Regions from separate parts of the Micromonospora sp. NPDC049900 genome, predicted to be linked through region 1. Evidence: riboswitches for the same ligand, from Rfam matches in the RefSeq annotation. Region 1 holds a riboswitch; each other region holds the start of a gene.
The links. Region 1 has a riboswitch for cobalamin ahead of ACIBMZ_RS15505 (energy-coupling factor ABC transporter permease). Riboswitches for the same ligand answer to the same signal wherever they lie in the genome.
Positions count from the first base shown of each region.

Region 1 (12,489 bases):
GGCAGCATCTGCGGGCCGGGCATGACGATGCCGACGAAGCCCTGCCGGGCGTACGCGGGATGCGGCAACACGGTGTCCAACCGGGCGAGGTCGTACTCGTGCCGGTGCTGCGGGAAGTCGCCGGGCGGGAACCCGAACAACCGCGTGAACTCGGTCCGGCCCACGTCGAGGTTGAGCCGGAAGACACCGGGTCGGTCGAGCCCGGAGTCCTCGTCGAAGCCGGGCACGTCACGTTCCACGATGGTGGCGAACGGCCGCCGGTGGTCCGGGCCGACGGAGAAGAACCGGTCGCCCCAGGCACCCTCCGGCGCCCCGTTCTCCGCGCCCGCCACGAGTTGCGTGGTGCCGGGCAGCGCCAGGATCCGTTCGGCGAGCATCGCCGGGCCGGTGCCGGTCGGCACGTGCAGCAGCGCGTCCGCGTGCTCCACGGTCGCCTGCTCCAGCGGGAAGTAACGGTAGTCGTGGGCCCGCTTCTCGGCGGGACGCACCGTCGCGGCGGCGACGTAGCGGGGCAGGTCGCCGTCGCGGCGAAGGGCTGCCTCGAAGGAGGCGGGCTCGGGCGTCCCGATGCCGAGCGCCGGGCTGACGCCGAGGCTGCCGACCACCACCGCGTACCCGTCGCCGAGCAACGAGCCGGCGATGGCACCGGCGCTGAACCAGGTGACCTCGACACCGGCCATCGTCATGGTGCCCGGCTCCCGTTGCAGGTGCCGGTTGTGCGCGAAGACCAGGGTGGGCCCCCGGTCCGCCTCGGCCGCACGGATCGCGAGCAGGTTCTCCGCCATCAGCGCGTCCCGGACCGCCACCAACCGGGCGAAGCGCTCCTCCCGGCCCAGTGGCGCGGCGGCCGTCGCGTGGTAGCGCAGCACCGCGACCGCCGCCGTGGCCTGCGCGTACGCCGCCCGCCAGCCGCCCGGCCGCCGGGGCGCGTGCAGGTACAGCTCGGTCAGCAGGTCGTCGGCGAGCACCCGCAGGCGCTGCGCCTCGGGCGTGTCGCCCACCGACCGCCCCGGTTCCCAGATCGCCTCCTGGTCGCTCCACCGGGTCTCGTCGCCCACCAGGGCGTCGATCTCGGCCGTCCGGTCCCGACCCAGGAACTCACAGACCCGGAGCAGGAAGCGGCGGGGGCTGGGGGCACCGGTGATCTCCAGCGGGGCGTCGAAGCCGTGGAACGTCAGGCGCTCGGCCGCCGACCGCCCCGCGTTGTACTCCCGCATCCGCACCAGCAGGTCCCGGTTGGCCGGGGCGTCACCGAACCCGTGGCTGAACCCCTCGGCGAGCGCGCGGTCCAGGGTCACCGTGGCGCAGCCCCGCACGAACTCGTCGGCGACCAGCCCGGCGGCCCGGTCGCTCTCCAGCGCGATCGACCGGTAGCCGCGCTGCGCCAGCGTCAGGAACAGCTCGTTGCGGATCTGGAGGAAGGCGGATTCGCCGTGTGTCGGTTCGCCGAGCGCGAGCAGGGTCGGCGGTACGGGGAGCAGGTCCAGGAGATCTGTCATTCCATCGACCGTATCGCTGAACCGCCTGTTGAGACTTTGGCGCAGACTGGCACGGTGAACGCGGTGCAACCCTCAAACGGTGGGACACGTCGACCGATCGACCTGGCCCGCCCGCACGGGCTGTCCGCGCAGGCGGTCCGCAACTACGAGCGGGACGGGATCCTGCCGCCCGCCGAGCGCAGTCCGACCGGATACCGCAGGTACACCGAGCGGCACGCCCGCGCGCTGGACGCGTACCTGGCGTTGATCCGGGGGCACGGGCACGCGGCGAGCGGCGAGATCATGCGCGCCGTGCACCGGGGCGAGATCGACACGGCGCTGCGGATCATCGACCAGGGCCACGCTCTGCTGCACCGGGACCGGGAGACGCTCGACGCGGTCGAGGCGGCGGTGGCGGTCCTCGTCGGGGCCACGCCCGAACCGCGCCGTCGCACGGGGATGCCGATCGGTGCCGTGGCGCACCGGCTCGGCGTACGCCCGGCGACCCTGCGCAAGTGGGAGCGGGCCGGCGTGCTGCGGCCGGACCGTGACCCGGCGACCCGCTACCGCGTCTACTCCCCCGACGACGTGCGGGACGCCGAACTCGCTCACCTGCTGCGGCGCGGCGGATACCGGCTCGACCACATCGCCGACGTGCTCCGCCGGGTACGCGCCGCCGGGGGCACCGCACCGCTCGCCGCGTCCCTGCACGGCTGGCGGGAGCGGCTCACCGTACGCGGGAGGCACCTGCTCACCGGCGCGGCGCGGCTCGCCGCGTACCTGGATCCGGCGGCGGAGACGACGCTGCCCGGCCGGTGAGGGCTACTCACCGACCGGGCAGTCGTGCCGGTTCCGGGTCAGGAGGTCAGGTCCCCGAGGCCCTTCATCATCTCGGCGAAGTCGGTGGTCTCCGCCGCCGGCGGGGTCTCGATGTTCACCGGCTTGCCGTAGTCGGTGTAGTCGACGGTAATGTCGCCGAGGTTGCCGGTGACGACCTTGGCCCGACGGGGCTGGTACTGCCCGTCGACCCAGAGGTCGATGGTGACCTCCTTGACACCCTGCTTGGCCAGCTCCTGCTCGACGCCCTTACGCATCTCGGCGTCGATCTGCTGGAGGTACTCCTCGATCGACTGGGTCACGGTGTAGTGGACGGTGTCCACCCCGTTCACGTTCTCCTCACCCACGACCGTGACGTTCTCGCTGGCGAGCAGCGCCTTGACCTGCTTGGTCGGGTCGACGTCCTCAAGCTGCTTGGTGAAGTCCATGCCGGCCTGCGCACCGGCCGCACCCACATCGATCTTCAGCCAGCGCTTGCCGCCCATGCTGGCGCGGTCGGCCTCCGGGACCTCGACGTAGACCGCGGTCTCGATCATCCGGATGGTCGTCGGCTTGCCGTCCGAGTCGGTGGTCGTCATCTCGACCTTGATCGGGTCACGCAGATCGATGACACCCTGCGCGGTGATCTTCTCGCCGCCCGCCGTGCCCTGCATCGACATGGTCACCGAGTCGCTGGACTCGGTCTTCTCCACGGTCTTCTGCAGCGACCCCTTGAAGTCCTTGGCGAGCTGCTCCAGCACGTTCGGCTGCGCCGCAGCATCCGAGTCGGACGACGAACCGCCGCCGCAGGCGGTCATCGCGAGTGCCGTGAGCGCGGAGACCGCCACGACGGCGACCCTCTTGGACAGTGACAACTGACAGCCCCATTCCCTGGACAACGCTGGGGGACCTCCCCCAGGCAGACCGCCGACACGCTACCGGAGTCGGTCAACCCCCACCGACTCCGCCCGGCCTCAGAACAGCGGACGACCATACGTGTCCGGCACTCCGGACTTGCGATGGAAGTACGCGTTGACCTGATCGCACCACTCCTGGGCACTGCGTCGTTGCTCGGCCAGACGCTCATCCACCCGGGCGTACACGGCCGGGTCGACCAGCCCGGCCAGCGCCGCCCAGCGGTCACTCATCGCCGTCACCTCGGCGACCCCGGCGAAGTGCGTGTCGTAGATGTGCTGCACCACGGTGCTCCCGCTGTGCAGCACGTGGTCGTAGCGGACGTGGTGGAAGAAGAGCAGCAGCTCGTCGGGGCACTGCTCCACCGACTCGTACACCTGCGACCAGGGCGGCGGGTACTGGCCGGTGAAGCCGGTGCCGGTGGCCCGGGTCCGGTCCACGCCCACCCCGTTCCGGTCGGCGAAGTGGTAGGTGCCCCATCTCGTGTACTCGTACCCGTCGACGTCCGGACCGTAGTGCAGCCCGGGTCGCACCATGAAGCCCACCCCGAGCGGGGCGGTGTACCGCTCGTAGGTGCGCCACGAGTCGTCCATGATCTCGTGCAGCGTCCGCCGCAGCAGCTCGGGATCGGCACCGGCCGCCGGATCGAAGGTCAGGTCGATCCACTCGTCGAGCACCTCCTCCGGACGCAGGCGCGGGTCCCAGGCGAGCCGGCCGTAGGCGTACAGGTTGGCCTGGGCCAGCGGGTGACCGGTCCAGAACGGGTCGTCGCCCACGTTGGAGACGGCGGCCAGTCCACCGCCGTCGGCGGCCACGTCGGCGACCGTCGGCCCGTCCTCGCCCCACGGCGTGAACCGCAGCACCTCGTGCCACCACGGCGCCAGATAGCAGACGTGCCGCTGCTGGCCGGTGTACTCCTGGGTCACCTGGAACTCGACCGCCAGCCGGGTGCCCGGCATCGCCGCGATCACCGGGGAGACCGGCTCCCGCGTCTGGAAGTCCACCGGACCGTGCTTGACCTGCACGACCACGTTGTCCCGGAAGCGACCGTCGAGCGGGGCGAAGGTGTCGTGGGCGGCGCGGGCGCGGTCGGTGGAGCGGTCCCGCCAGTCCTGCCGGTGGTTGTAGACGAAGGCCCGCCAGTGCACCACGCCCCCGTACGGCGCCAGCGCCTCGGCCAGCAGGTTCGCCCCGTCGGCGTGGTCACGGTCGTAACTGAACGGGCCGGGCTGTCCCTCCGAGTCGGCCTTCACCAGGTAGCCGCCGAAGTCCGGGATGCGGTCGTACACCCGGGCGGTGGTCTCCGCCCACCAGGCGGCCACCTTCTCGTCGAGCGGGTCGGCGGTGGACAGCCCACCGACCATCACCGGCGCGGCGAAGTTCACCGACAGGTGCACCCGGATGCCGTACGGGCGCAGGTCGTCGGCGATCTCGGCGACGTCGTCGAGCCGGTCGGTGAGCAGCCGCGCCTCGGTGGCGTGCACGTTGACGTTGTTCACCGACACGGCGTTGATCCCGCACGCCGCCAGCAGCCGCGCGTACGCCCGCACCCGGGCCCGGTCCGGGTGCGCCCGGCCGTCCCGCCAGAGGATCGACCCACCGGCGTACCCGCGTTCGACCTGGCCCATCACCGGGTGCACGTCGACGTTGTCCCAGTGGTCCAGCATCCGTCGCCGCATCACCGGCCGGTACGCCCGCGCCGGATGCGGAGCGCCGAACGCCGCCTCACCGAGCCGGACCACGTGGAACAGCCCGTAGAGCAGTCCCGCCGGTTCGTCGGCCAGCACCACCGTGACCTCGCCGTGGCGCACGACCGCGTACCCCTCGTCGCCGAGCGGCCCGCCCCCGGCGGCGGCCAGGTCGGCCCGCGCGGCGTCGAGGACCCGTTGCGTCCCGTCGTCGTCCACGACGGACGGTGTGCGGTCGGACGGCGCGGTCCCGCCCGGCCGACCGGCGGTCCCGGTCAGGGCGAGGACGAGGTGGGCGGGTGGGCCGTCGGCGGAGCGGCGGAACGTGCCGCCGTGCGTGGCGCAGGCGAGTCGGACCTCGTGCAGCACCGTGTCGACGAGCAGGCCGTCGCCGTGGACGAGCGTGTGCCGGGCACCGACGGCGCGGAACGCGGCCGGCGGTAGCCAGGCGGGATGGACGTCGGTCGGGTCGGGGCCGGTGTGCTCCGGGCGAATCCGTCGCATTGCGCAGATCGTAACCATCTTGATCGATGCGTCAAGGTCCTTCCGGAACCTTTCGGCCGGTACCGACCGCAGCGTCCAACAGCCGGGCCAACTCCGCCGGGGTCCGTGGCCGGGCCCCGGCCAGGTCGGGCACGCGGTCCAACAGCCGGTGCACCACCGGCGCCCACGCCGGAGTCAACGCGGCACCGTCGAGCAGGTCCCCGCCGCCCAACTCGGCACCGCTCACGCCCTGCCGGATCCGGCCGCCCGCCACCAGCACCCGCTCGTCGGCCCACCGGTATGCCAGGTCCACGTCGTGCGTGGCCAGCAGCAGCGTGGTGCCGGCCCGGTGCAGGGCGTCGAGCGTCCGCAGCAGCGCCTCCACCCCCGACGGGTCCAGCCCGGCGGTCGGCTCGTCGAGGATCAGCACCCGGGGTCGCAACGCCACCGCTCCGGCGATCGCCACCCGCTTGCGCTGCCCGTACGACAGCAGGTGGGTGGGACGGTCGGCGAGGTCGGTGATCTCCAACGCGGCCAGCGCCTCGGCACAGCGCTGCCGCACCCGCGCGTCGTCCAGACCGAGGTTGACCGGCCCGAACGAGACGTCCTGGAAGACGGTCGCAGCGAACAACTGGTCGTCGGGATCCTGGAGCACCAACTGCACCTGCTGGCGGACGTCGAGCAGCCCGGCCCGGGTCCGACGCAGCGGCACCCCGCCGACCAGCACCGTGCCCGAGTCGACGGCCGACGCGCCGACCATCAGCCGGAACAGGGTCGTCTTGCCGCCGCCGTTGGGCCCCAGCACGGCCATCCGCCGCCCGGCCGGCACCCGCAGGTCGACGTCGGTCAGCACCGGACGGTCCGCCTCGTACCCGAAGCTGACCCCGCGCAGCTCCAGCAGCGGCGGGTCACCGACCTCGCGCGGCTCCGACAGGGGCGGGTCGCCGCTCACCCGAACACCACCAGCAGCCGGGTGGACAGCACCACCGCCGCCAACAGCAGCACGGTGACCGCCAGGAACGCCACCGACGGTTGCCGCACCTCGGTGCGTACCGCCAACGAGCCGGTGTAACCGCGCAGCGCCAACCCCTCCTCCCACCGCCGGGCCAGCGAGAACGCCCGGACGAAGACCGCGCCGGCCTGCCCGGCCAGCGACCGGTAGGTGCTGGCCCAGGTCCGGTAGCCCAGCCGGGCCGCCTGGGCCTGCCGCACCGCGTGCACGCTCTCCAACAGCAGGAACAACATCCGGTAGATCAGCGCGGCCACCTCGGTGACGGCGCTGGGCACCCCGAGACGCTGGAGCCGGGGCAGCACGTCGGCAAGCGGCGTGGTGGCGGCGAACAGCAGCAGACAGAGCAACGCGGCGCAGGCTCGACCGGCGGTCGTGGCGGCCGTCGCCACCCCCTCCGGCGCCCACCGCACACGCGTCGGGCCGGAGACCGCCACCAGCATCGGCACCGAACCGGTCAGGATGAACAACAGCGGCGTCCGGGCCGCCCGGACCAGCAGGCGCGGCGGCAACGCCGCCGGCCCGAGCAGCGCCACCGTCGCGGTCAGGCCCACCACCAGGGCGCCCGGCCACGGCGGCAGGAGCAGCGCACAACCCAGCAGCCCCAGGGCCAACAGGGCCTTCTCCGCCGGGTGGCGGCACCGCCAGGGGCTGGCGTACGCCGCCACGTCCAACGCGAGCACTAGTCGGTGGTCTTCTCCCCGGTCGCGGACTGCTCGCCACGCAGCCGCTGCCGGGTCCGGGCGACCCCGAAGTAGTAGCCGAGGAAACCGGCCCCGAGGGCGGCCTGGAGCGCGAACAACGCCGACTCGATCTCACCCGACGGCGGCTCGTAGATCGAGCTGAACCACGGCTCGTAGTCGGGATGGTCGTTGACGATCGCCTCCTCGGCGAGGGCGTCGGCACCGGTGAACGGCTCATCGCCGCTGCCCAGCCCCAGCACCAGCGGCGCCACCGCCAACGCCACCACGGCGAGCAGCAACAACAGGTTGGTCCGGCCGAACGACTTCACGCCACCGCTCCCTCGGTCGTCGGGGCCGGACGGCGCAGTACGCCGAGCCGGCGGAGTTCCTGCGGACTCACCCGGACCAGCAACCGCACCACCAGGACGGTGAGCAGCCCCTCGCTGATCGCCAGCGGGATCTGGGTGACCGCGAAGATGGACCCGAACTTGGCAAGCGCGCCGACGAAGCCCGAATCCGGGTCGGGGAAGGCCAACGCGAGCTGCGCACTGGTCACGCAGTAGGTCGCCAGATCGGCCAGGGCGGCGGCGAAGAACACCGAGATGCCGAGGCCGCCACCGAGCCGGCGGACCAGCGCGTACACGCCGAAGGCCACCCAGGGGCCGACGATGGCCATCGAGAAGACGTTCGCGCCGAGCGTGCTCAACCCGCCGTGCGCCAGCAGGAGTGCCTGGAACAGCAGCACGATCGTGCCGAGCACACTCATCACCGGTGCCCGGAACAGGATCGCCCCGAGCCCCACACCGGTCGGATGGGAACAGGAGCCGGTCACCGAAGGGATCTTCAGCGCCGACAGGACGAAGGTGAACGCCCCGGCCGCGCCGAGCAACAGCTTCGCGTCGGGATTCGCGCGGACCTGCTGGACCAGGTTGCGTGCACCGTGGATGACGAACGGCGTCGAGACCGCGAACCATGCCGCCGCCTGCACCGGTGGTAGGTAGCCCTCAGCGATGTGCATGAGTCGACCTCCCCTTCCAACACCTCGTGGACGAGATCACACGTCGGGGTCGGTCTCCTGGCTCCCGGATCGTCGCGAACTCCGGCCTTCCCAGGTCCTCCACGGACCCAGTGGCGTACAAGTCGGAGTGAACTCCCCGGTCACAGTGGCGAGGGCCGCGCCGGTCTCACACCGGCTTCCCATTACCGCGACGGCGAGACGTTATCCGTTCCGCGCACCGGCGCACAAGACTCGTCGATACCCCGACGACCGTACTCGGGTGAAGAGTGCCGTTTGTCACGACGATTCCCGGGTAGACGCCAGATCCGTTGCGAGAAAGGGGCCGGCGGGTTGGACGAGAACGAGTTCATCGACTCGGTGGCGAACCGCACCGGCGCGTCGACGGAGCAGGCGACCGCCATCGCGCGCGCAACCCTGACCACGCTGGCCGAGCGGATCGACGGAGGCGAGGCCCGGGACCTGGCCGAGCAACTCCCGGAAGGGCTGCGGGCGTACACGTTCGCGCCCAGCGAGACCGCCGAACGCTTCGGGCTCGACGTGTTCGTCCAACGCGTCGGCGGCCGGGCCGACGTCGACCCCGACCTGGCCGAGGCCGGCATCCGGGCGGTCCTGGACACCATTCGAGGTGACGTCGCCCCCGCCGCATACGACGACGTCATCGCGAACCTGCCGGCCGAACTGTGGCAGGTGGCCAACCCGGCGCCGTCCTACGACGCGCAGCGCGACCGCGGCTAGCGGATCACCGGCCGGTCAGGTGGGGCGCCGGCTCCACGTACACCGGCAGGTGATCGCCGGCCTGCGCACAGAACAGGGCGACCTCGTACGCCATGTCCCCGACCTCCGCCGAACCGTCGATACCGACGGTGAGGATCGCCCCGTTGCCGGCGGTGGCGTGGAACAGGAACGCCCGCGACATCTGCACCACCACCTGATGCAGCTCGCCGTTGCCGCACAATCGTGCGGCGGCCAGACCCAACGCCTGAAGCCCACAGACCACACTGGACAGTTGCTCGGCGATCTCCTCGTCGATGCCCCGCGAGGCCCCCAGCATGATGCCGTCCGGGGAGAGCACCACCGCGAACTTGGCACCGGGCACCCGATCCACGATGTCGTCGAGCGCGGCGTTGAGGTTCTCGGCGGTGACCAGGGCATGGGTCATAAGGCGCTGTCCTCTCGTCGAAACTCCTACGTTCGTACCAGAGAAGACGCGGTGTCAGGGGCCCTACGTTCCCCCGAACCTGTTCCCTGATCCCCCTAACGTACGACGCCGCTGGTCACCCTAATCGGACGGGTCGGACGTCACGGTCACACCGAGAACCGTTCCTCTGACCGACCGTGATGTAAGGAGGGGTCCCCTGCTAACGCCTCGTGCATAGCAGGGGACCCCTCCTTACATCCACACCTCGCCCGGCGGCCTCATGTCGCGGCGGTTGCCTACGGTGATCAGAATGGCGGGATGACGCGTACCCGCTGGACTGCCCTGATCGCGGTGGCCGCTCTCGCGACGGTCGCCGGCTGCTCCGACGGGGCGGAGTCGGAGTTGCCGGTGCGGGCAGCGCCGTTGCCGGCCGAGGTGCGGGGGCTCGGTGCGGCGGTGCTGGCGGTGCCGGTGGCGGACGAGCGGCGCAGCGACCTGGTCGGGCTGCTGGCGGTGGACCGGTTCGGGGACGACGTGGCGGGGCTGACGCCGGTCCGGCGGCACGTCGACCTCGCCCTGGGCGATCCCCGGTTCCCGACGGTCGCGCGGGGCCTGGCGGAGGACCGCCGGGACGCGCTGCTCGTGGGCGGGCGGTTGCGGGATGTCACGCTGCCCGAGCACACGTACGCCCGGGAGGTCACCGGCGTCGGCGTCGGGCTGGCGATCACCGGCTCCCGGTGCCTCACGGTGACCGGCGCGGGGGCGATCGCGCAGCCGTCGGTGGAGGCGTCCTGTTCTGCCGCCGAGTTGGGTGGTGTGGTGTGGCAGGACCGGCCGCGCACCGGGTACGGCGGGATCGACCTGGAGACCGGGGCGGCGAGTGCGCCCATGACGTTGCCGTCGTACCCGATCGCTGCCAGCGCGGACGGCCGCTACCTCGCCGCGCCCAGCAAGGAGCGGCCCCGGCGGCTCGTCGTGGCAGACACCTCGAACGGGCGGTCCCGGCCTACCGTCACGCTCGGCAGCGGCACGGTTCAGGGGGCGATGACAGAGGGCGGCTTCGCGGTGCTGCACCTTCTCGACCAGCGGCGGGCGGTCAGTGTGGTGGCCCCGGACGGTGACGTGCGGACCCTGCTCACCCCGGTCGGGGAGGTCGCCTTCGCCCCGGACGGGCGACGGGCCGTGGTGGTGGACACCCGCTCCGGCAGCAACCGGCTCGCCGTGCTCGATCTCACCTCGGGTGCGGTCACGCCGGTGGCGGACCTGCCGCCGATGACGGGGTCAGTGACCGCGACGGTGTCCGGGGACACCGCCCTGGTCGTCGACGTGCCGTTCGGGCCGGACAGCGGCGAGCCGACGCCGCGCCCCACCCGCGCCTGGTCGGTGCGGCTCTCCGAGGCCACCGCGACCCCGCAGCCGGGCTCGCCCGCCGCGGCGGCGGTGCTGGTACGCAAGACCGACACCCCGCCGGCCGTCGCGTCGGCGGTGTCGGCGTTGCTGTTCCAGCCGGGCGGCGAGACGCTGACCCTCGATCCCGACGGTACGGTGACCACCGCCCCGCCGGGCGCCACGCCCACCGCGAGCCTCGGTGGCGGTGCGGTGCTGCACACGGTGGTCGATTCCGACGGCGAGGAACGTGCCGACCGGGTGCTGGTGACCGACGGGTCGGGCGCGGCGACCGAGGTGCCCACCGGTGCCGGTGACGACCAGCGGGTCGACCGGGTGATCCTCACCCCGGACGGCGGTCACCTGCTGATCTCGCTGCGGCCCACCCGTCCCCGGGGGCAGCCGGGTGACCTCGACGCCGTGGTGGTCGTGCGCCGCGACGGCTCCGGCGAACCGGTCGTCGTCTACCGGGGTGCGGTGCTGGCCGGCCTCGGCGTGGCGCAGACGAGCACCCCGTGACCGGGACGGTGTCGCGTGCTCAGTGCATCGCCTGGGTGCCGATGACGGCCAGCAGTTCCAGCTTCTCGTAGCTCTCGCTGCCGGGTACGGCGGTGTAGACCAGCAGCGAGTGGCCCTGCCCCGGGTCGACGAGCACCTGGCAGGTCAGCTCCATCATGCCCAGCTCAGGGTGGACGAAGTGCTTCACCTCGTGCGGGCGGACGCCGACCTCGTGGTCCTCCCAGACCCGCCGGAACTCGTCGCTCTCCGTCAGGAGCAGGTCGGCGAGGTGCGCGGCGCGGGAACCGGGACCGCGCAGCGTGACGACCTCGCGTAGCCCGGAGGCGAACATCCGGGTGAGGTGCGGATGGTCGCGGGGGTCGTAGCGGGCGCGGGTCTCCGGGTCGGTGAACCACCGGTAGCCGATGCTGCGGGCCGGGCCCTGATAGCGCGTCAGGTCGCCGGTGAGCGCGACGCCGAGCGGGGTCTGCCGGAGCGTCTCGCCGAGTTCGGTGACGACCTCGGCGGGGGTGTCGTGCAGGCGGTCGAGGATGCGCAGCAGGCCCGGGCTGATGTGTGTGCCGGCGGCGCTCGGCGCGGGCGGGTTGTGCCCGGCGAGCCGGAACAGGTGGTCGCGTTCGTCGAGGGAGAGGTGCAGGCCCTGCGCGATGGAGGCGATCATCTGCTCGGACGGTTGCGGGCCGCGTTCGCGTTCCAGCCGCGAGTAGTAGTCGGTCGACATGTGGCAGAGCGCGGCCACCTCCTCGCGCCGGAGCCCGCTCGTGCGGCGGCGTTGCCCGCGCGGCAGGCCGACGTCCGCCGGTTGCAGCGACTCGCGACGCCGTCGCAGGAACTGCGCCAGTCCGGTCCGGTCGATCGCCATGGGTGCCTCCTTCGGTGCCACCTCGTTTCTACCGCCAGCGTCGGTCGGTAGCCACGGCCCGCCGATCCCCCCTTCACCGCGCTGACCCGGCCGCCCGATCCGGGGATCGACGGGCCCTGAATATCGCCGCCGGGATCGCCGAGGGTGGAGACACCGACACGATCCCAGGAGTACGAACATGCCAGGTAAGACGATCGACATCAGCGTTCCCGACCTGTCCGGAAAGCGGGCGGTCGTCACCGGGGCCAGCGACGGCATCGGGCTCGGCATCGCCACCCGGCTCGCCGCCGCCGGTGCCGACGTGATCCTGCCGGTGCGCAATCCGGACAAGGGCGAGACGGCGGTCGCCGCCATCCGCCGTCAGCACCCGAGGGCGACCGTGTCGCTGCGGGCGCTCGACCTCTCCTCGCTGGCCTCCGTCGCCACGCTCGGCGAGACGCTGCGTGCGGAGGGGCGGCCGATTCATCTCCTCGTCAACAACGCGGGCGTGATGA
Region 1 is NZ_JBITKM010000005.1:355,304-367,792, forward strand. Features, by position in the region: gene ACIBMZ_RS15470 (DUF6194 family protein) at 1-1,499, opposite strand, end outside; gene ACIBMZ_RS15475 (TioE family transcriptional regulator) at 1,563-2,297, shown strand; gene ACIBMZ_RS15480 (hypothetical protein) at 2,336-3,142, opposite strand; gene ACIBMZ_RS15485 (alpha-glucuronidase) at 3,269-5,401, opposite strand; gene ACIBMZ_RS15490 (energy-coupling factor ABC transporter ATP-binding protein) at 5,433-6,332, opposite strand; gene cbiQ (cobalt ECF transporter T component CbiQ) at 6,329-7,072, opposite strand; gene ACIBMZ_RS15500 (energy-coupling factor ABC transporter substrate-binding protein) at 7,072-7,401, opposite strand; gene ACIBMZ_RS15505 (energy-coupling factor ABC transporter permease) at 7,398-8,090, opposite strand; cobalamin riboswitch at 8,120-8,295, opposite strand; gene ACIBMZ_RS15510 (DUF2267 domain-containing protein) at 8,421-8,825, shown strand; gene ACIBMZ_RS15515 (roadblock/LC7 domain-containing protein) at 8,830-9,249, opposite strand; gene ACIBMZ_RS15520 (hypothetical protein) at 9,547-11,133, shown strand; gene ACIBMZ_RS15525 (helix-turn-helix transcriptional regulator) at 11,153-11,995, opposite strand; gene ACIBMZ_RS15530 (SDR family oxidoreductase) at 12,174-12,489, shown strand, end outside.

Region 2 (6,303 bases), on a different contig from region 1:
ACCCGCGCCCAGACCGTCCGGACGACCTGCTCGACCCGCCGCCGGGACAGCGGCCCCGAGCCGTCCGACGGCCGCGCCTCCGGCTGTCGTGTCGGGTGCGTGTTCGCCGGTGTCGCCGGAGGTGTGTCCCCGGACGCGGACGTCCCCGGCAGGCCGGTCGCCGGGTGCCAGCGGCGTTCCCGGTCGGCGAAGTCGCCGGCCAGGTAGCGCTCGCGCATCCGTCGTCGCCGCAGCTTGCCGCTGGTGGTCCGGGCGAACGCGCCGGGCGGCAGCGGCAGCACCCGCACGTCGTCGTGCCCGGCCGCCTCGGCCACCCGGGCCCGTGTGGCGTCGAGCACCCCGGTCGCCCCGGCGGGCGGACGGGCCCAGGCCACGAACACCACGATCCGCTCGCCGCCGCTGTCCGGGTCGGTGCAGCCGACCACCGCCGTCGCCGTGGCCGGCAACCCGACGGTCGCGGCGGCCACCGCCTCCAGGTCGGGAGCGTGGAACGTCCGGCCGTTGACGAAGACGACGTCCTTCGCGCGGCCGGTCACGCAGAGCCGACCGGCGCGCTGGAAACCCAGGTCACCGGTGCGCAGCCAACCGTCCACGAAGGTCTCCCGGCTGGCCTGCGGGTCCCGGTGGTAGCCGCGCGCCACGTTCGGGCCGCGTACCTCGATCAGGCCCACCCGACCCTCGGGCAGCGGCCGGTGCCGCTCGTCGACGACGCGTACCTCGCAGCCGGGCACCGGGTGTCCCAGGTCCATCAGCTCCACCGCGTGCGTACCCGGCCCGGTGGTAACCGCCCGGCCCTGGCTCAGCGCGGCCCGGTCCAGCACCAGCGGCGCGGCGACCTCCCCGGGCGGCGGGAAGGTCACCGCGAGGGTCGCCTCCGCCAGGCCGTACACCGGTCGCAGGGCGGCCGGGGCGAGCCCGGCCGGGCGTACGTGCGCCAGGAAGGCCCGCCACACCGTGGGGGAGATGGGTTCCGCACCCACCACCACGCACCGGACCCGGCTCAGGTCCAGCGTGGCGAGGAGGTCCGTCGGGACCCGGCGGACCGCCAGCGCCAGCGCGAAGTTCGCCGCCGACAACAGGGTCGCGCGGTGTCGGTGCGCGGCGGTGAACCACAGCGCCGGGCGCTTCGCGAACGCCAACGGGGGAACCCGGACCTGCGTGCACCCGATGGCGAGCGGGGTCAGATGCGTACCGATCAACCCCATGTCGTGGAAGTACGGCATCCAGGTGACCAGGACGTCGTCCGGCCCGGCGCCACTGGCCAGCCGGGACTGCTCCACATTGGCCAGCACGTTGGCGTGGGTCAACTCCACCCCGCGGGGCGTGCCCGTGCTGCCGGAGGAGAACTGGAGGAACGCCACGTCGGTGGGGTCGGCGGCGAACAGATCCTCCGGTGGGGCGCCGGTCCGCAGGTCGGCCAGCCGCAGCACCGGTCCGGCCAGCCCGTCGGCGACCGCCCCGGTGGTGTTGTCCACCACGGTCACCGCGTCGGCGAGCAGCTCGCGGACGGCCCGTACCCGGGCCGGTTCGGGCGGTAGCGGCACCGGGACCAGCCCGGCGGCGAGCGCACCCCAGAACAGTGGCTGGAAGTCGTCCCCGGCGTCGGCGACCAGGATCACCGGCGTGCCCGGGATCACTCCGGCCGCGCGGTAGCCACCCGCCACCCGCAGCGACTCGTCCCGCAACTGCCGGACGGTCACGGTGCGCTCGGTGCCGTCCTCGCGCACGTGCACGATCACCTGGTCGGGCGTCCGATCCGCGGCCCGGACGAGGATGTCGAGCAGTGCCCGTCGGTCGCCGGGTCCGGCCGCTGTCTGCACGCGACGATGCTAGTGGGCATGATCGAGTACCCGGCCGACGGTCGGCGGGATGCCCGACATCTGGCACGCGACACGCCCGGCACAGCATCTGGTGTTGCCATCTCCGCACCGCACCCATATATGGTGTGCCCCGTAGCTGGTTCGGCCGCCGCTCCACGACGGTCGAGGCAAGAGGGAACCCGGTGGGAATCCGGGACTGCCCCGCAGCGGTGAGTGGGAACGACCGCCGTCATCACGCACTGGACCCGCCAGGTCTGGGAAGCGACGGCCAGTAGGCGCGAGCACCAGGCCCACGAGTCCGAAGACCTGCCAGCGCGCCGCACGCGACGTGTGCGGCGGTCGAAGGCCGCGTGGGACGGCCGACGCCAGGAGCTGGTCAGTCACGGCAGCAGTGCCGTCGGATGACCGGCGGCGTCCTCCCGCGCGGACCCGACGATCTCGGGGACAGGCGTGAGGAGGGGGAACATGACGGTGACCCAGGAGCAGGCGGGGCCGGAGCAACGCCGGCACGTCATGCAGGTCCGCAAGCGGAACGGCGACACCGAGCCGGTGGACGTCAACAAGATCGTCAAGGCGGTGGAGCGGTGGGTCGCCGACCTGGACGAGATCGACCCGCTGCGGGTGGCCACCAAGACCATCAGCGGGCTGTACGACGGCGCGACCACGGCCGAGATGGACAAGCTGTCCATCCAGACCGCGGCCGAACTGATCGGTGAGGAGCCGCAGTACTCGAAGCTGGCGGCCCGGCTACTGGCCGCGTACGTGGACAAGGAGGTCCGTGGGCAACAGGTCGCCAGCTTCAGCCAGTCCATCCGGTACGCACACGGCCTGGGCCTGATCGGCGACGACACCGCCGCGTTCGTGGCCCGCAACGCGCGCAAGCTGGACGACGCCGTCGACCCGGCGGGGGACCTGCGCTTCGAGTACTTCGGGCTGCGCACGGTCGCCGACCGCTACCTGCTGCGGCACCCGCAGACCCGGCTCGTGGTGGAGACGCCGCAGTACTGGCTGTTGCGCGTCGCCTGCGGCCTGTCGCAGACGCCCGGCGAGGCGATCGGCTTCTACCGACTCATGTCCAGCCTGGCCTACCTGCCCAGCTCGCCGACGCTGTTCAACTCCGGCACCCGGCACACCCAGATGTCCTCGTGCTTCCTGGTCGACTCGCCGCGCGACGAACTCGACTCCATCTACGAGCGCTACCACCAGGTCGCGAAGTTGTCCAAGTTCTCCGGCGGCATCGGCATCTCCTGGTCCCGGGTACGCGGTCGGGGCGCCCTGATCCGGGGCACCAACGGCAGGTCGAACGGCATCGTGCCGTTCCTCAAGACGCTGGACGCCGGGGTGGCCGCGGTCAACCAGGGCGGCCGTCGCAAGGGCGCGGCCTGCGTCTACCTCGAACCGTGGCACCCGGACGTGGAGGAGTTCCTCGAACTGCGGGACAACACCGGCGAGGAGTCCCGGCGGACGCACAACCTGAACCTCGCCAACTGGATCCCGGACGAGTTCATGCGGCGCGTCGAGGCGGACGGCGACTGGTCGCTCGTCGACCCGTCGGACGCCCCCGAGCTGCCCGACCTGTTCGGCGAGGAGTTCGACGAGGCGTACCGGGCGGCCGAGAAGAAAGCGGTCAAGACCGTCAAGGCCCGCGACCTGTACGGCCGGATGATGCGGACGCTCGCGCAGACCGGCAACGGGTGGATGACGTTCAAGGACGCCTCGAACCGGCTGTCGAACCAGACCGGCACCCCGGGCAACACCATCCACCTGTCGAACCTCTGCACCGAGATCCTGGAGGTCAACGACGACGCCGAGACGGCGGTCTGCAACCTCGGCTCGGTCAACCTGGGCGCGCATGTCACCGCGGACGGTGTCGACTGGGAGCGGCTGCGCGCCACGGTGCGTACCGCCGTGGTCTTCCTGGACCGGGTGATCGACATCAACTACTACCCGGCCGAGCAGGCGGCGGCGTCGAACCCGCGCTGGCGCCCCGTCGGGCTCGGGCTGATGGGTTTGCAGGACGCGTTCTTCACGCTGCGCCTGCCGTTCGACTCGCCGGCCGCCCGGGAGCTGTCGACCCGGGTGCAGGAGGAGATCTTCCTGACCGCGTTGGAGACCTCCGCCGGGCTCGCCGAGCGGTTCGGCCCGCATCCCGCGTACGCCGAGACCCGCGCCGCCCGGGGTGAGCTGCATCCGGACCTGTGGGGCGCCGAGGTCGGCCAGCCCGAGCGGTGGACCGCGTTGCGCGAGACGGTCGGTCGGCACGGCCTGCGGAACTCGCTGCTGGTGGCGATCGCGCCGACCGCCACCATCGCCTCGATCGCCGGCTGCTACGAGTGCATCGAGCCGCAGGTGTCCAACCTGTTCAAGCGCGAGACGATGTCCGGCGAGTTCCTCCAGATCAACACCTACCTGGTCCGTGAGCTGAAGGCGCGGGGACTGTGGACGGCCGCGATCCGGGAGCAGATCAAGCGCGCCGAGGGTTCCGTGCAGGGCGTCGTCGAGCTGCCCGCGGACGTACGCGAGCTGTTCCGGACCGCGTGGGAGCTGCCGCAGCGGGCGTTGATCGACCTGGCGGCGGCCCGTGCCCCCTTCATCGACCAGTCGCAGTCGCTGAACCTGTTCCTGAGCGCGCCGACCATCGGCAAGCTCTCCTCGATGTACCTGTACGCCTGGAAGTCCGGGCTGAAGACCACCTACTACCTGCGGTCGCGTCCGGCGACCCGGATCCAGCAGGCCACCGTCGCCGTCACCCCGAGCGTCACGCCGGTCGTGGCGGTCAGCGACGACGAGGCGTTGGCCTGCTCCCTGGAGAACCCCGAGAGCTGCGAGGCATGCCAGTGACCACCGTCTCCGAGACCACCAGCACCAGCACCGGCACGGGGGAGCGGCACCTGCTGCTCGACCCCGGCATGGACCTGACCCTGCGGCCGATGCGGTACCCGCAGTTCTTCGACCGCTTCAAGGACGCCATCAAGAACACCTGGACGGTGGAGGAGGTCGACCTGCACTCCGACCTCGCCGACCTGGCCAAGCTCTCCCCGGCCGAGCAGCACCTGGTGTCGCGACTCGTGGCCTTCTTCGCCACCGGTGACACCATCGTCGCCAACAACCTCGTGCTCAACCTCTATCAGCACGTCAACTCGCCGGAGGGACGGTTGTACCTCTCCCGGCAGTTGTTCGAGGAGGCGGTGCACGTCCAGTTCTACCTGAACCTGCTGGACACCTACGTCCCGGACGAGAAGGAGCGGTTCGCGGCGTTCGCGGCGGTGGAGAACATCCCGTCGATCGCCCGCAAGGCCGAGTTCTGCTTCAAGTGGATCGACTCCATCTTCGCGCTGCGCGAGCTGCGGACCCGGGCGGACCGGCGGGCCTTCCTGCTGAACCTGATCTGCTTCGCCGCCTGCATCGAGGGCCTGTTCTTCTACGGCGCCTTCGCGTACGTCTACTTCCTGCGCTCCCGGGGGTTGCTGCACGGCCTCGCCTCGGGCACCAACTGGGTGTTCCGCGACGAGTCCATGCACATGGCGTTCGCCTTCGACGTGGTCGACACCGTCCGTGCCGAGGAGCCGGACCTGTTCGACGCCGAGATGGAGCAGCAGGTCAAGGACATGCTCGCCGAGGCGGTCGAGTGCGAGGTGCAGTTCGCCGCCGACCTGTTGGAGCAGGGCGTCTCCGGCATGTCGCTGGCCGACATGCGCGAGTACCTCCAGCACGTGGCCGACCGGCGACTGGCCGTGCTCGGCATCGCTCCCATGTACGGCAGCGGCAACCCGTTCGCGTTCATGGAGTTGCAGGACGTCCAGGAACTGTCCAACTTCTTCGAGCGGCGGGTCTCCGCCTACCAGGTCGGGGTGACCGGCTCGGTCAGCTTCGACGACGACTTCTGATCGACCGAGCTGTGCCGTTGTCCCGGGTGGCGTGACGCCGCCCGGGACAGCGGCGTTCCGGCTCGGGCTCCGGCCGGTGCCTGGCCGACTGGTCGTGTCGGCGGCCCCTGTCGAGCTGAACCGTTTGCGCTATCGGCTCCTCGACTGGGAGAGCGGCCGACGGTGGCCTGCACGGTGATGTCGGCGAAGTCGCCGGTGCGGGCGTGGAAGAGCGGTGGACCGACGCGGTCGGCGGTGTGGCGGGCCGGGCACTCTCGGCCGGTGACCGTCACGGCCGCCCCGGCGAACGGCGTGGGTCATGGCTGGTCCGGTGAACGGCGTGGGTTGCGGCCGGCCCGACGAGGCGGGGCGGATCACCGCGATCCGTCGCCGCAGTCAGCTCGACAGTGTCCGTGTAAGACATGGGAGTCAGCGGGTCGGCGCCCCTGGCCCCCCGGCCCCCGGCCCCCGGCCCCCCGGCCTATGCCGGCTTCCCCGGCCCTCGGCCGATGCCGAGCTTCGACGCGTGTTGGCGTGCTGGCCGAGCGATTCGTGCGACTGCGGGGAATGGCCGCTCGCCGTGGGCGGACCGGAACCGGTCGCGCCCGTACCCTGTC
Region 2 is NZ_JBITKM010000011.1:117,956-124,258, forward strand. Features, by position in the region: gene ACIBMZ_RS22575 (amino acid adenylation domain-containing protein) at 1-1,820, opposite strand, end outside; cobalamin riboswitch at 1,941-2,149, shown strand; gene ACIBMZ_RS22580 (ribonucleoside-diphosphate reductase subunit alpha) at 2,286-4,661, shown strand; gene ACIBMZ_RS22585 (ribonucleotide-diphosphate reductase subunit beta) at 4,652-5,707, shown strand.
Region 2: another riboswitch for cobalamin. It lies ahead of ACIBMZ_RS22580 (ribonucleoside-diphosphate reductase subunit alpha); the one in region 1 lies ahead of ACIBMZ_RS15505 (energy-coupling factor ABC transporter permease).

Region 3 (6,303 bases), on a different contig from region 1:
CGGGCCTGGGCCGGGTCGTAGACCCCGCACGGCAGGTCGCAGTGGGCGCTCGCCACCGTGCGTGGCGTGAACAGACGTGACAGTCGCATGGCTTGCCCTTCTCCGTGTCCTCGGTCCGAACGCTAAGTCCTCAACCCCACTTCAGGTCAACGCGGCGGTCGGAGACGGTGATCACCAAGCCGACGGACACGATCAGGGGACCGGCTCCCGGCACCGAGGAGGTTTCGGGTCCTTCGCCTTAATGTCGACATGGCGTCCGAATCGTCCTTCCTGGCGTGCTGGTCCGGGACGGACACCGGCGCATCCACACGGATCGGGAACCCTGGAGGCTGATGGTGGGCGACGACAGGACCGGCACGGAACTGGGCAGACGCCAGTTCGTCAGGCTCTCGGGAACGGTCGGTGCCACCGGCCTGCTGGGGCTGGTCGCCGCCGGGCGGGCACGGGCCGACGGCGGCTCCCCCGACGGGGGACATGCTCCGACGCCCCCGGATGCGCCGGGCGCGCCGGGCACCGCCGCCTGTCCCACGCCGTCCGCCCTCTGCGGTTACCCGAGCGACACCGGTGGCCGGTACGACCTGTGGGACCGGGTGCAGGTCTGCACCGGAGCAAAGCCCGGACCGCCGTTCCCGCAGTGCCTGCGCACCACCGCGACGTACGTGCTCCTCAACGGCGGGTCCGGGTCCAACCACGACTACCTGCTCGTCCCGACCTGCCGTGTCAGCGGCATCGAGTGCCCGTTCATCACCACCGCCGCCGCACCGAACTACTGGCTCGACGCGTGGCTCAACGCCCAACCCGGCCAGCCCGGACACGTGGTCTACCCGCACGTCGGGCTCGGCGTCAACTCGGCCGACCCGATGATCCGGCAGCAGGACCAACTCCACATCCACCTGGCCGGGATCCACTCGGGCATCCAGACCCAACTACAGAACCACGACGCGTCGATCACCAACAACCCGGCCCGGTGGCGCGACCAGATCGTGCCGATCTGGGGACTGACCAGCACCGGAGCCCCCGCACCGCGCTCCTACCGGGTCCTGCACGTCGCCAACCTCAACGACAATCTCTTCCGGCTCCTGCTCGACAGCGTGGTACGACCGACCGGATCGAACATGGCGGCCCAGGCGATGGCGGTGACTCCACGCCTGATCGGCAACGGGGGCTTCTACGTCCTGAACAGCGAGCCGGGGCTGACCGTCCCGCCGGGCCAGCCCGGTGGCACCGGCACCGTCGACTTCCTCCTCGCGTACGCCTGAGACAGCCGGCCGGACAGCCGCGTACGCAGTGTGTCGTGTTCGGTCCGCGAGTGGCCGGAACCGACATGCTACACCAGTCGGGGTGGCGTGCCGCGCGGTGCGGCACGCCCTCGCACGGTGGGCGACAAGCGGTGCGAGCGGTCATTTCACGGGTTGACGTCGCCGCCGAATCGGACCCATCCTGGCCGGGTGGCCATACCTGAGGAACCGTTCGGTGTGCCGGTGCCGGTAAAACGCGCGACTGACGCCCGGCGGAGCGACTCGCTAGCGTATCAGGAACGGACGTCAAGATCATTGATGGTCCGGTGCGATCCCTGGTGCGGTGTGACCGACACCGAGTGGACCCGCCGCGCACCGCGCTGACGAGAGATCGGGACGGTGGACGGAGATGAACCTGGCCGGCACGCGGACCGCCACGAGTGTCCTGGACGACATGCTCGTGCCGCGCGGATCCGAGCTGACGAACCGTCTCATGAAGGGCGTGCGAACAACCCTCTACTCGCACACCGTGGCGGCCCGACGGGTCGCGCTCGCGGCCGGCGAGCTGTTGCAGACGGACGGCGCGGACGCTCGCGTCTACTTCATCGACAGCGGCGCGATCTGCCTGGAGCACTATTCTCCGAACGGTCGCCGGACAATTATCGACGTGTTGTCGAAGAACGAGTACTTCGGCGAGGACTCGCTTCCCGGAATGCCGAACCAGTACATTCCCGCCGCCGTGGTCGACACGAATCTGATCGTGCTCGAAAGCGTCGTCCTGCGGGACCTGCTCGACGAGGCGAGCATCTGCGACGTGTGGTTGCAGAGCCAGATGCTGAAGGCGCGCCGACACCGCTCACTACTGCTGCAACACACCACATCCGACTGCGAGGCGCGCCTGGCGATGCGACTGCTCGACCTGGCGCAGGGGTTCGGCACCGCGTCCGGCCGGAGTATCCGGATCGGCCTCAAGCTGCGCCACGAGGACTACGCCGCGATGATCGGCACGACCCGCTCCCGGGTCGGGCTGTTCCTGCAACGCTTCACCGACCGCGGGATGATCCGGCGGTCGCCCTGCGGAGCCATCCACGCCGACCCGAGTGCGATCGTCGGCTACCTGATGGAGCGGATGGGCCTGGGCCCGCTGCGCCGCCCCGACGCCGTCGCGTGAGCACCGCACACCGATCCGCCGCCGGCACCCCGTACGCCTCCGACTCCCACCCGCGACCACGATCGGCCGTGAGGGGGAGTCGGAGGGCGGAAGGGGTCACTGCCGGCCGCTCGGCTCCACGACCGTCGGGGTGGCGGCGCGGGCCTGCGCCCGGGCCGAGCGGACGGCGTGCCGGCGACGCCGCTCCCGCGCGTTCTGGTAGAGGCTGCGGCCCCAGAGCAGCAGCCCGCCGCCGTCGAGCAGGAAGCTGATCACCGCGATGGTGACGAAGTCCAGGGACCCCATCATGGAGTCCTGGCCGGAGACGAAGAGCAGGAACTGGTAGATGAAGCCCCACAGCAGCGGGATGCCGACGAAGATCAGGGTGAGCAGGGCCATCAGGCGCCCGCCGATCCAGGCCAGGGCGTACCAGCGCACCACCCGCATCTCCCGCCGGGGCAGCCCGGACTGGTCCACCCGGGGCGTGCGCCGCACCACCCGCGCGACCAGGTTGCGCAGGTAGTCCTCGGTGTCGGACATCAGGTTCCGACACCCGAGCGCGGTGGCGACGATGTAGTAGCCGTCGGTCCGCAGGAACAGGAACGTCTGCCAGATGATCCGGACCAGGTACGTGAACAGCAGCGCCGTGAGCAGCAGCGCGCCCCACTCCGGCAGTTGCAGGTAGCCCTGCCGGCCCGCCCAGAGGGCGAAGACGAAGGCCGAGGCGAGCACGCCGTCCACCAGGGTCCCGGCGATGAACGCGACGAAGCGTTGCCGCTTCGGCGCCATCCAGATCGTGCTCATGTCGGTCTGGACCACCAGGATGTACATCTGGTTGCCGATGACGAGCCGCGACGGTACGCCCGCCGCCCGCGCCGCGACCATGTGCGCGGCCTCGTGGATCGCGACCCCGACCAGGGTGAGGATGAACGTCGCCCAGGTCAGCGCCGCGAAGTGGATGGGGAACAGCAGCGTCTCGCCGGGCGTGGGCAGCAGGTCGGGATCGTCGGCGGCGAGGTACACACCACCCGCGATGACCAGGACGCAGAGCAGCAGCACGGGCAGGCTGACCATGCGGCGGGCCACCGTCGGGCTGAGCCAGTTCAGGCTCCAACTGCGCCGGGGGCGGGACGTCGCGGCCGGAGCGGGGGCCGGGGCCGGGGCGGGTGCGGCGGCCCCGCCGTCGACCTCGACGAAACCCTCGTCGCCCAGCGCGTCCAGGAAGTCGGTGATGTCGGGCGTCTCGGCGTACTTCTGTTCGTACTGGCGGACCGCCTCGCCCACCGAGTTGCCGGCGGCCAGCGAGTGGAGCAGATCCAGCCCTTCGGCGGGGATCGACAGGAACACCTGCCGCTCGACGTCGCCGATGATGACGGTGTCGCCCTCCGCTCGGTGGTCGAACGGGCGCACGCGGACAAGTGTGTCTGGTGGGTAGCCGGCCATGGTCAGTCGTCCTTTTCGCTCATCTCATCCGGGTCGTTGAAGGCCGGCACCCGGAGTTGCCGTCCGGGTGCCGGCCTTCAGGTGTGTCACCGTCAGGAGACGACACACGCAGCGGCGACAGCGCTGGTCTTCACCGACTCCAGCCGGCGAACCGTGAGCTTCTTCATGAGAATCACCTCCCTCGCGACATCGGGCAGCACTACGGTGCCGGTCGCGAGGGAGATCGTCTGCTCACTTATGTGCATACGCCGATAGCGTGTGTGTGGCATTGAGCGAATCGAACCGAACATACCTCACAAGCGACGTCGGTCCGGTGGTGTCCTGGTCGTGCCGACCCGTGCGCTACGCGTCGGCCCAGCCGGCCGGATTCGTGCACGACTCCCGGCTGATCCCCGAGCCGGTGTCCGGCCAGTCGCCGAACCGCTCGTGGTGCAGGTGGGAGAAGAGGTAGCAGAAGCCCTCGCAGCCGGCGTCGGGCACCGCCGTCACCGGATTCGCCTTGACCGCCTCGTAGAACTCCCGGCCCAGCGCCACGATGTGGCCGCGCGCGTACAGGAAACCGTCGTCGGAGCCGTCGGTGATCTCGTGGATGTCGGCGCGGTCGATGTCGTACAGCTTGCGCTCGACCACCCGGTCGAGGGCGACCAGCTCGGCGCGGGGCAGCTCGGTGGAGAGCCGACGTAGTTCGGCGACGAAGGGGTCGAGCCACCGGTCCATGGCGTACCCGTCGTCGTGCGCGGGATCGCGGTCGACCAGGGCGCGACGCAGCACCGCCTGCTCCGGACCCAGTCCGGCCCACGCCTGCTCCACCAGCGCCCAGAAGCGGTCCTCCTCCTCGGCCGTCGGCAGCGTCGGGGAGACCTCAAGATCACTGTTCGTCATGGTCGGACGATAACCGCGAGCACCGACAGTGGGAGCCGACGTGACGCACCGCGTGCGACCGGTCGCACATTGACAGCGGCGGCGGGAGCCGACCAGACTGGCCCGACAATTCCACAGCCGCGGTCACGTGTGGGGGAAGTCCGGTCGAAGTCCGGCGCTGGCCCGCAACGGTGGGCCGCCGGGGGTTACCCCGGTGGCGAGCCCGAATACCCGACGTGTCCGCGAGTCCCTGCTCCTCACCCGTCGTGGCCCACGGGTCGGAGGCCGGCCAGCCACGTCCTGACGGGCGGGCCGGGTTCCTGACGACCGCCGGGCCGGAAAGGCGCGCCCGATGGTCGTCCGCCTGAGCCGGTACCGCCTGCTCACCCTCCTCTGCGGCGTGTTCGCCGCCCTCACCCTCACCCTGACTCTCACCGGTCCGGCGACCGCCGCCCCCGTCCAGGTGGGTAGCGTCCGGTCCGACGCCGCCGCCGGTTGGCTGGCCCGCCAACTGGTCGACGGGGAACGATTCGAGACCGTCTTCGACGGCGTCGCGTACCCGGACCAGGGGTTGACCCTCGACGCGGTCCTCGCCTTCGCCGCCGCCGGTGTCGCCGACGACTTCGGTGCGTCCGCGCTGGACTGGGTCACCCGCCCGGACGTCCGCGACGGCTACGTCGGCGACGGCACCACCGAGGCGTACGCGGGCGCGACCGCCAAGCTCGCCCTCGCCGTCGCGGTACGCGGCGGCGACCCGACCGACGTCGGCGGGGTGGACCTGATCGCCCGGCTGCGCGGGTTGCAGGCGCCCGACGGCCGGTTCACCGACCGGTCGGCGTGGGGCGACTACAGCAACACGTTCAGCCAGTCCTTCGCGATCCTCGCGTTGCGTCGGACCGCAGCGGGTACGCCCCCCTCGGCCGCCGGGTGGCTGGTCGGCACCCGGTGCCCGGACGGTGGTTACCCGGTGCTGCCGGCGCAGCCGGTCTGTAGCTCTGACGTGGACGCCACCGCCCTCGTGGCGCAGGCGTTGCGGGCCGCCGGACGGCACTCCGCCGCCGCCGCGGCACTGCACTGGCTGGTGTCGGTGCAGCGGGTCGACGGCGGCTTCGCCAACGCCGACGGGATCGCCAACGCCAACAGCACCGGGCTGGCGGCGCAGGCGCTACGCGACGGTGGCCGACCGCTGTCCTGGCTGCGGGCCCGGATCTTCCTGGCCGGGTTGCAGGTCGGCTGCGGCGCGCCGACAGCCGACCGGGGGGCCGTCGACTTCGACGGCGGCACCTTCGACCCGGGCACCGCCACCCGCGCCACCGCCCAGGCCGTCCTCGGTCTCACCGGCACCGGGTACGCACGGCTCTCGTCTGCCGGTGCCGCCACCGGCGCACCCACCCTGCCCTGCCCCTGAACCACAAACCGATCCCCGTTCCCCCAGACGAAGGAGCGCCCATGTCCCATGTCCAGAGTCCCGCCCGCCGGTGGTTCGCCGGCCTGTTGGCAGCGGCCGTCGTCGCGCTCGGCCTGATCGCCGTCGAACCGTCGCCGCGCGCCGCCCACGCCGCCGCCTGCACCGGCACGACGGGGGTCACCGTCGTGGTCGACTACGGTCCG
Region 3 is NZ_JBITKM010000011.1:79,265-85,567, forward strand. Features, by position in the region: gene sodN (superoxide dismutase, Ni) at 1-89, opposite strand, end outside; gene ACIBMZ_RS22445 (CDP-diacylglycerol diphosphatase) at 336-1,259, shown strand; gene ACIBMZ_RS22450 (Crp/Fnr family transcriptional regulator) at 1,741-2,409, shown strand; gene ACIBMZ_RS22455 (hypothetical protein) at 2,506-3,798, opposite strand; gene ACIBMZ_RS22460 (DUF4240 domain-containing protein) at 4,174-4,713, opposite strand; cobalamin riboswitch at 4,817-4,946, shown strand; gene ACIBMZ_RS22465 (peptidase) at 5,045-6,100, shown strand; gene ACIBMZ_RS22470 (hypothetical protein) at 6,142-6,303, shown strand, end outside.
Region 3: another riboswitch for cobalamin. It lies ahead of ACIBMZ_RS22465 (peptidase); the one in region 1 lies ahead of ACIBMZ_RS15505 (energy-coupling factor ABC transporter permease).